DNA from 4 places in the Nostoc sp. DedSLP03 genome. Region 4 is predicted to be linked to each of the others. Evidence: riboswitches for the same ligand, from Rfam matches in the RefSeq annotation. Region 4 holds a riboswitch; each other region holds the start of a gene.
What was found. Region 4 has a riboswitch for cobalamin ahead of RM368_RS21795 (N-acetylmuramoyl-L-alanine amidase). Riboswitches for the same ligand answer to the same signal wherever they lie in the genome.
Positions count from the first base shown of each region.

Region 1: another riboswitch for cobalamin. It lies ahead of RM368_RS37655 (energy-coupling factor ABC transporter permease); the one in region 4 lies ahead of RM368_RS21795 (N-acetylmuramoyl-L-alanine amidase).
Region 2: another riboswitch for cobalamin. It lies ahead of RM368_RS29335 (DUF1636 family protein); the one in region 4 lies ahead of RM368_RS21795 (N-acetylmuramoyl-L-alanine amidase).
Region 3: another riboswitch for cobalamin. It lies ahead of cobG (precorrin-3B synthase); the one in region 4 lies ahead of RM368_RS21795 (N-acetylmuramoyl-L-alanine amidase).

Region 1 is NZ_JAVRCK010000177.1:40-2,241, forward strand. Features, by position in the region: gene RM368_RS37655 (energy-coupling factor ABC transporter permease) at 59-838, opposite strand; cobalamin riboswitch at 864-1,028, opposite strand; gene RM368_RS37660 (ASCH domain-containing protein) at 1,393-1,788, opposite strand; gene RM368_RS37665 (replicative DNA helicase) at 1,830-2,202, opposite strand, start outside.
Region 2 is NZ_JAVRCK010000081.1:26,675-28,876, reverse strand. Features, by position in the region: gene RM368_RS29340 (cobalt-precorrin-6A reductase) at 1-621, opposite strand, end outside; gene RM368_RS29335 (DUF1636 family protein) at 621-1,040, opposite strand; cobalamin riboswitch at 1,062-1,224, opposite strand; gene cobA (uroporphyrinogen-III C-methyltransferase) at 1,274-2,053, opposite strand; gene RM368_RS29325 (sirohydrochlorin chelatase) at 2,050-2,202, opposite strand, start outside.
Region 3 is NZ_JAVRCK010000010.1:70,652-72,853, forward strand. Features, by position in the region: gene cobG (precorrin-3B synthase) at 1-995, opposite strand, end outside; cobalamin riboswitch at 969-1,100, opposite strand; partial or broken gene RM368_RS07210 (LLM class flavin-dependent oxidoreductase) at 1,277-2,202, opposite strand, start outside.
Region 4 is NZ_JAVRCK010000046.1:58,695-60,896, forward strand. Features, by position in the region: gene RM368_RS21790 (ribbon-helix-helix domain-containing protein) at 98-298, shown strand; cobalamin riboswitch at 722-875, shown strand; gene RM368_RS21795 (N-acetylmuramoyl-L-alanine amidase) at 1,354-2,202, shown strand, end outside.

The DNA.
Region 1 (2,202 bases), on a different contig from region 4:
TAAAAAATCACCTAAAGCTAATACAGCTACTACCAACAGCCAGTTACTCAACCCTTTTTTAGATTGACTCATTTCCTTGGGGCTCCCATTTGATTAATTTCAGCAATTCTAATTCTTGAGGATTATAAGATTGCAGCCAGTTCCACACCAACACAGTTAGCAATCCTTCACTAATTGCTAAGGGAACTTGAGTAATGGCGAAAATTCCGGCGAACTTGGTAAATGAAGCGAGAAACCCACCAACAGGTGCAGGAAAAGCTAGGGCGAGTTGGATAGAAGTGATAATATAGGTGAGTAAATCTGCGATCGCAGCTGCTAAAAATATGGCGATTTTTTGCTTACCACCCAACTTGATTGTCAGATTATATATCCAGTAAGCCGCAAATGGTCCAGCGATCGCCATCGAAAAAGCATTTGCCCCCAGCGTCGTCAAGCCACCATGCGCCAGTAACAAAGCTTGAAACAACAATACTAAGCTACCCAAAACCGTCATAGTCAGGGGGCCAAATAGCACCGCACCTAATCCCGTCCCTGTTGGGTGAGAACAGCTACCTGTTACAGAAGGGATTTTCAATGCTGACAGCACGAAAGTAAAAGCACTAGCCAAGCCCAGGAGTAGCTTCAGTTCCGGGTTAGCTTGGGTAATGCGAGTCAGACTACGCAATCCTAGTAGAAAAAATGGTAATGCCACAATCCACCAAAAAATTGCCCACTGCACAGGTAAAAAACCTTCCATAATGTGCATGGCGTAGGCGGGTTTGGGTAAACCAATGACTAGATAAAAACTGATAACTACCATCAGGGTTAGACTGACTAACGCCTGTTTTTTTCTGTTCATAATCTGTACCTCGCAGATTTATGTAAACGAGTTGATTCTAACCGGCGGGCATCCTGACTCACCTAATTTTGGTTTACAGTTGCGGGACAGCGCCGGATTTACACCGGACTTTCCCCCTTGCGTCCGATAGCGTAGCGTGGCGTTTAGCCATTGGCTGCTCCCCATCAGAACCGATTGGAGTAACTATATCACCATTACTAATTTTGAACAGCGATTTTTTACCAGGTATTCACAAAGTGTAGATCGCAGTGCAGAAGTGACGTTAACAACTTCAGATGAGCGGACATTGATTGCCTGTGTGAACCCTTACACGGGAGAAGTCTTAGGGGAGCGTGACGAAAATAATAATTTCTAGGCGATTGCTCGTAAGATTCACAGCAGAGTAAGAGGAAAGAAAAAGCGAATTTTTAAATTTCATACTTGAGTTCAGCAACGCCCAGCAACGCCGGAAATTTCAACAAATTGGTGGACTCGGAATTTGTGGGATAGACCTGCGGTTGATATTCCGTGGTGGCAGAGTCCGCCGATGCCGGAAAAAAGCGAAAGAACTGATTTCATAAGGCGATCGCACTCCTGACCAAATCATCAGGTACTTCAAAAAGCCCCAGTTGTCCAATGTAAGGAATCGGTGTAATCTCGCGTGGATTCTCCAGCTTCCAATGGTATTGCCCAGGCATCCCCCAGCCAGACGCAACTTGTGAAAACTTGCAATCAACTATTGTGACAATACCGATGACTTGACCGCGACGTAGAGAGATTAATTCTGGGATTACTAGCCCCATCCCTTGGCAAAATTCTTCCGCTAGCTGATACTCTTTCTTGGTACAGGTTTTTGCAGCGTGAATCAGAATGTCGCCGCGATAATTGATAGGCCAGCCACGGTTTTCTATGTTTTTGAGAGCATAAATGATTGCCCATGCCCAAGGCTGACGAACTGAAAGTGCTTTCATATATCGACCTCTAAAACTTTAAAAAAGTTCATCGCATCAAATTATTTTGCCAAGTTCAAAAATTTCGAGGTCGATAAATCGCATAACATTGTCGCAGTGCCGAGCTTACCGTAAAGCCTGTTTTTCTCAACAATCAACTCAATAGTGCGATCGCTAGGGTCTTTTGTGTAAACAGCATCGCGGTAAAGCATGATTAACTGGTCACAAACCTCAAAGATTTCACCAGAGTTACGTAACAGATGACGATTGGGGCGTTTATCAGCCGTAGTTTGATTCCCCCGATTAATTTGACAGCCCAAGAAAACAGGGATTTTGTGAGACTTAGCAATATCCCGAATCTGGCGGGTAATCTTGCCAACTTCAAAAGCCATATTCCCGCCTGACTCCAGAGGAATCTGTTGCAAGTAATCAATA
Region 2 (2,202 bases), on a different contig from region 4:
TATCTTGGGCTTTGTGGCATCGCCACCGCTATTTTTGCTGACGATGGTATCAATGTCATTCTCAATCAGAATTTTTCTTTCATTATTGAGGGTAAAAGGCCCGCGATCGCACAATACCATCCCCGGCGGTACTAAAGCATCTTCGCCAGGAGGGTCAATCATCCGCATCAAAAACCAAATTTTCTCTAAATGAGCAAAAACAGCGAGTTCTTGCCTACCAACTGTCAAAAATACCTGCTGTGACTGATTTTCTAGCGCGGTTGCTGCGGCTTTAACGCTGTCAACTTCAATCCAGCGATCGCCACTTTCTTTTTTCCAAGGCGGACGGATTAACATCAAACGGGGTACTCCAACTTCCGTTGCTGCATCTGCTGCATTAAAAGAAATTTGACTAGCAAAAGGATGGGTTGCATCAATTAATAAGTCGATTTCCATGACTCGCAGATAGCTAGCCAATCCAGCCACACCCCCGAAGCCTCCAACCCGTAAATCGCCTAACGGTACTGACGGTTCGCGGGTGCGGCCAGCTAGAGAGGTGATTACTTCTAACTCTTGGATAGTCGTAGCTTTGGCAGCTAGTTCTGCTGCATCACCCGTCCCACCCAGAATCAAAACGCGCATCATTTAGATAAAGGTGGAATTTTTGCCAAAATGCCTTTTTTCATTGCTTCTGGACGTTCTGACCAAGGCAGCAAACCATCTGCTTTAGCATAATATTGACTAGCACATTCCAATACCGCAGACGCACTACCATCAACAGCTAAATCACCAAATAAATATGTTAATTTGCCTTTGGCACTAAAGGCAACTACACAAGAACGATTACAAGCACTCATACATTCAACTTCCTGAATTGGGAATCGATCTCGTAACTCCCAATCTTGTGCTAGCTGCTGAAGTTGGTGTAAAAGTTTTTCACCACCACTTTCACCTAAGCGTTTTCCATTTTGCCAAACACTGGCACAGGTTTTGCAAACAAATAAAGTATGTTCAGCAACTTCCAAGGGATTAGTTGGGGAAATATTTACAGTAGTAGTCATCTGTACCTCGCAGATATGTGAAACTGATAAATCTACTTCGGCGGGCATCCTGACTCACTCAACTTGAGATTTTCTTTAATCTCAAATTGGTTCACAGTTGCGGGACAGCGCCGGATTTGCACCGAACTTTCCCCGTTACCTCTGGTAGCTGACTCCCACCAGAACCGAATAACCTTATCGATCGTACACTAAAGTTATCGGAGAATACGAAACAGCAAACTTTGCGCTAACGCTCAAACTGGACGACAACCAGATAAAATACTGTGCATCTTTACTACTTGTCCAATAACTGCGATCGCAGGCGCACCAAATCCAGTTTCCTCTACCTGTGTGACTATTGTTTCCAATGTCCCAATTAATTCTTCTTGTTCTGGGCGCGTACCCCAGCGCACCAAAGCAATCGGCGTTTCTAAATTCAACCCAGCTGCAATTAATTCTTCCACAATATAAGGCAGATTGTGAATTCCCATATAAATTACAATGGTTTCGGAACCGCGAGCGATCGCACTCCAATTTACTTGCGGTCTATACTTACCCGCCGCTTCATGACCAGTTACAAATGTGACTGACGAACTATAAAGCCGATGCGTCAAAGGAATACCTGAGTATGCTGCTGCTGCAATTCCCGAAGTGATACCTGGCACAACTTCCGTTGATATTCCAGCTTTGACTAATTCTTCCATTTCTTCGCCACCGCGACCAAAGATAAACGGATCGCCACCCTTTAGCCGCACTACAATTGCATTATCCTGCGCTTTATCAATCAGCAATTGAGTTGTTTCTGACTGGAACAGCGAATGTTTTCCCCTGCGTTTACCAGCATTAATTTGCTCGGCTTGGGGATTAATCATTGCTAAAATTGCCGGACTCACTAAGGCATCATAGATGACTACATCTGCACATTCCAATAAACCTTTCGCCTTCAGGGTAATTAATCCTGGATCTCCTGGGCCTGCACCTACTAAATAAACCTTTCCCAAATACTTGTTATCCTGTTTTTCTGTGCGGTTCATCTCTGTGTTAAATCCCAAATTAGCTCGGCTAATTCTGCACTTGCTCCCAATGGCTTGGCCAATTGGAAATTCACCGCAGAAAATTGTAATTTTAGTTCCTCTATTGAGGTGGCGATCGCATCGGTTATTCCACCAGGGAATAAAAAGTA
Region 3 (2,202 bases), on a different contig from region 4:
ATCTGTCTACTTTCCAATCGACCAAGGGGCAAGACAACACCAATGTAAAATAAGCCTTGCTGACGTTGGGGATAAATGCCAATATGCTGATATTTCGCATCTGACCTCTCCCCCAACCCCTCTCCTACAAGGAGAGGGGAGAATTTCTCCCCCTTCCCTACGAGGGAAGGGGGTTGGGGGGTTAGGTCACTGGATAAAAGAGAAAAAGGTAAATGCTGCTCAACTTCTTGGAGATAATTTTCACAACCCAAAGTATTCAATAACTCTCTCAAACGTAGCCGCCGCTTACTCGTAGTATGACTATAAGCTAGATAGACATCCGCCAAAGCTGCTAAGACGGGCAAACATTTTTCTGGTGGTAGCAAAATTCCCGTATCGCTGGGGGGTTGACTTTTCTCGCCGACACTGAGATACAGGCGAAAGTAAACATTATCGTTAAGTAAGACAGCTACAAAGGCGATATCATTCAAGCGATCGCCCACCCGAATTATCCCACCACCATCAAAGCAAACGCTAAATTTGGCCGACAGTCCCGAAAGCGCCGGATGTGCTGCAATATAATCATCCCAACCTTGAACAAAAGGACGAGTATCGATTAATTCTTGGGGATCGATACCAGCAGTTGGACTGGTCATAATATTGCGGATTTGGTCTACAACAGTATTCTCAGAACCCAATCCCATATTTTGTAGGTACTTCAGAACCTCAGCATTTATCCCCGTACGGATTTCACGGACTTGTAGGTTAGCTCGATTAGTCACATCTAGATAGCCGCCACCGTGCTGTTCTGCTATATCTGCGATCGCACGGCACTGCTGACTACTAATAATTCCACCTGGTATTCTAACGCGAGATAATATCCCATCTGCGGCGGGAGTAGCATAAAACAAGCCAGGACAAGTGGCAAATCCAGAAACCAATTTTAGAACTCCTTCCCCGTGCAACGCAGGGATTAGACGGTGAGTGTGTCTTGAGGACATCCTGATAGTTGGCATTCTGACTTGGGTCATCCCATTACAGCTGCGGCACAGTCCCGGAATTTCACCGGAGTTTCCCAACTCTCAGCTTTAGTAATTTAGACTTTGTTGAGGTTATAGATATCAACCAGACATCATCCAGATAATTATCTTACATTACTATGGCGATAAATTTAACTGAGCTTATCCATTACCGATCGAAAGATATAGTTCTTGAAACTAATCTATAAATTGAATTTAGTCATGGCTCAGGCAGGAATGCTTGAGCCTTTTTGCTGCCAAACTTGCTTTAGAAAAAGTTAGGCGATCGCCGCTTCACGAGTAGCAACTTTGCTAAACTGATTTACTGGACGAGGTAAACCAAGATTTTCGCGCAGGGTTCGTGCTTCATACTCTGTACGGAACAGACCGCGACGTTGCAATTCAGGAATTACCAAGTCTACAAATTCGTCCAATCCTCCAGGCAACCAGGGCGGCATGATATTAAAGCCATCTGCCCCGCCATTGAGAAACCAATCTTCTAGCTGATCGGCAATTTGTTCTGGTGTGCCTAGAATCTGACGATGCCCACGCGCTCCAGCTATCCATAAATACAGTTGTCGAATCGTTAAATTCTCTCTCATGGCTAGGTCAGTCAGAAGTTGCTGACGGCTTTTACCCCCGTTAGTCTCTGGTAACTCCGGCAACGGCCCGTCCAATGGATAGCCGGATAGGTCAAATCCACCGATCATTGAGTCAAGCAAATTTAAGCCGACCACCGGATCGATCAACTCCTGAATTCGATCGAATTTGTCCTTGGCTTCTTGCTCAGTTTTGCCGATAACTGGGAATACACCTGGCATAATCTTAAGATGGTCAGGTGAGCGCCCGTATTGAGCCAGTCTCCCCTTCACATCTGTATAAAATGCCTGAGCTTCTGCCAGAGTCTGTTGGGCAGTGAAAATTACCTCCGCCGTTTGTGCAGCCAGCTCCTTACCATCCTCGGAAGATCCAGCTTGAATAATCACCGGATAACCTTGGATGGGACGCGCCACATTTAGCGGGCCGCGCACTGAAAAATGTTCGCCTTTGTGGTTGGGAACGTGCAGTTTATTTGGATCGAAGTAAATACCCGACTCCTTATCATGTAAGAAGGCGTCGTCCTCCCAACTATCCCAGAGTTTTGTGACTACTATCCACAAACTCTTTGGCACGCTGATAACGTAGGGTATGTTCCATATGCTTT
Region 4 (2,202 bases):
ATCGCCATAAAAAAATCTCGATCGTTTTCAATCTACCATAAAAACATTGCCACACATTGTTAAACATTATTGAGCCTTGTAAAAAGGTTGTGAGGGTATGATGGATTGGCGACAAATCCTTATAGAGTTGATGAGCCAGAGCGATCGCGTACAAACTTCGATATATTTCCCTAAAGATATCCACGAGGCTTTGGTGAGATGGGCGGAGGAAGAAGACCGTCCCATCAGTAATCTTGTGGTGCGAATTGTGAGCAAGGCGGTTGAGGAGCGGGAAAAGCAGCAAAATCCGCTGCAATAAAATATACCTGTCCCAGATCAGACAATTTGCGAATTCCTGATATACGATATATCCTCATATCCTCAGCCACTACATGAGCAAAGTTTTCTTTGCAGCGTATGTTATTGGTTCTTTGCAAGATGTACCAACTTACAAGCAAGGAGTCAGACAAGCTTGAGGTCAAGACGACAAAGCACTGGGACAAGAAATTGAATTAGGCAAGTTTTTCACTAACGCTTTAATTGCTGTAGGAGTAACGGGAACCCTTTGGAGAACGTTCTTCAGTAATTTGGGATAAGCAATTGTGTAAGTGCGTTCAATTAAATAAATTCATTCTTCAGTCTTGGTTATAACAACCAAGACTTCTTTAATGTCATGAAATCTTAAAATAAAAGTGGCTGTTAACTAAAACTATATCTTGTGTTATTTTCCTGATTATGCTATACAATGGGTCGATTAGTCGGTTCTAGTGGGGAACAGCCATTAGAGGAAACGGGGAAAGTCCGGTGTAAATCCGGCGCTGTCCCGCAGCTGTAATGAGATTGTGTTCAAGCATCCTCTCAAAGTCAGAAGACCCGCCGATGTTAACACACCTAAAAAATCTGCGAGGTACAGATGTCCCCAAATTTTCTCCACTCAGAGTTAAGACTAATATCGTCCATCGTTTTTTGTATCTGCGTTAGTAAAAGTCCATAGGTAGTGGATTTTATTAAATAACAACGATTGCGATATCAAAAGTAAAAATATACAGCTATCAACTATGCCTTGCTAAAACTCAGTATGGCTAACATTTTTATGAGATTTTATTAAGTTGATGCAACTGTAATTAACTCAATTAAAGATTCGAGTGTTTTTGCCAGATTTTTTGATAGTTGTATGCAAAATTACCAGACATTCTTTAATTTTTTGAGCGAACGAAATTAGAGAGTGTCGATAATAAAGCGGTTTAGTTGCATTTAGATACTCAGCTAAACGAATACTCAGCAGCAAAGTATTTCTGGTGGGTTAGTACTGGTGTGAGTAAAAGTAAATACAAAATTATTTGATGTCATAAAATTGAAATAGGAGAGTATTCTGTGAAAATACACTGGCTGCTATCCAGTGCAATATTAAGTATTGCCATACTCACGTCTCCCGCACTTGCTGCAAAACTAGAATCTTGGCGATTTGATGGTGTCTCCAAGCAGCTAGAATTTACGACTGATGATCCTGTACAACCCCAGGCACAGTTAATTTTTAACCCCACTCGTTTGGTAATTGATTTACCTGGAACTACTTTAGGAAAACCTAGTTTTACTCAGTCTGTAGGTGGTGCAATTCGTGCTATCCGCTTCGGACAATTTGACGAACAAAAGACTCGCATAGTTGTAGAACTGAATCCAGGTTACACTCTCGATCCGCAACTTGTAAAATTTACATCGAGAACTGGCAATCAATGGGTGGTACAGTTACCATCGCCAGAACGGGTAGAGACAACATCACCTGCAAGTGGAATCTACAGTGTGGTGACTGATGGAAAAGTTGCACAAACTACATCCGAGACAAATATTATTGAAAATTTACTAGTCACAGGAGATGGATTTTTTATCCGCACTCATGGCAGTAATCATTCACAAATTGAGGTAAATCGCAGCGAAAATCGTAGCGTTATAGATATTAATATTAAAGGTGCAACTTTATCGCCTAGTCTGCAACAACAGCAGTCAATCAACCGATACGGTGTCAACAGTATTCAATTTACTCAACTACAAAGTGCAATACCCACTGTCCGCATGACCTTACGGTTAGATAAAAATAGTCCTGATTGGCAGGCAACGGTTAGTGGTAGCGACGGTATAGTACTGTTACCTGATAGTGGAATAGTCAAGTTACAACAAAGCAACGATCGCCCTGACTCAGTAACCCAATTACCTACTTCCCCTTCC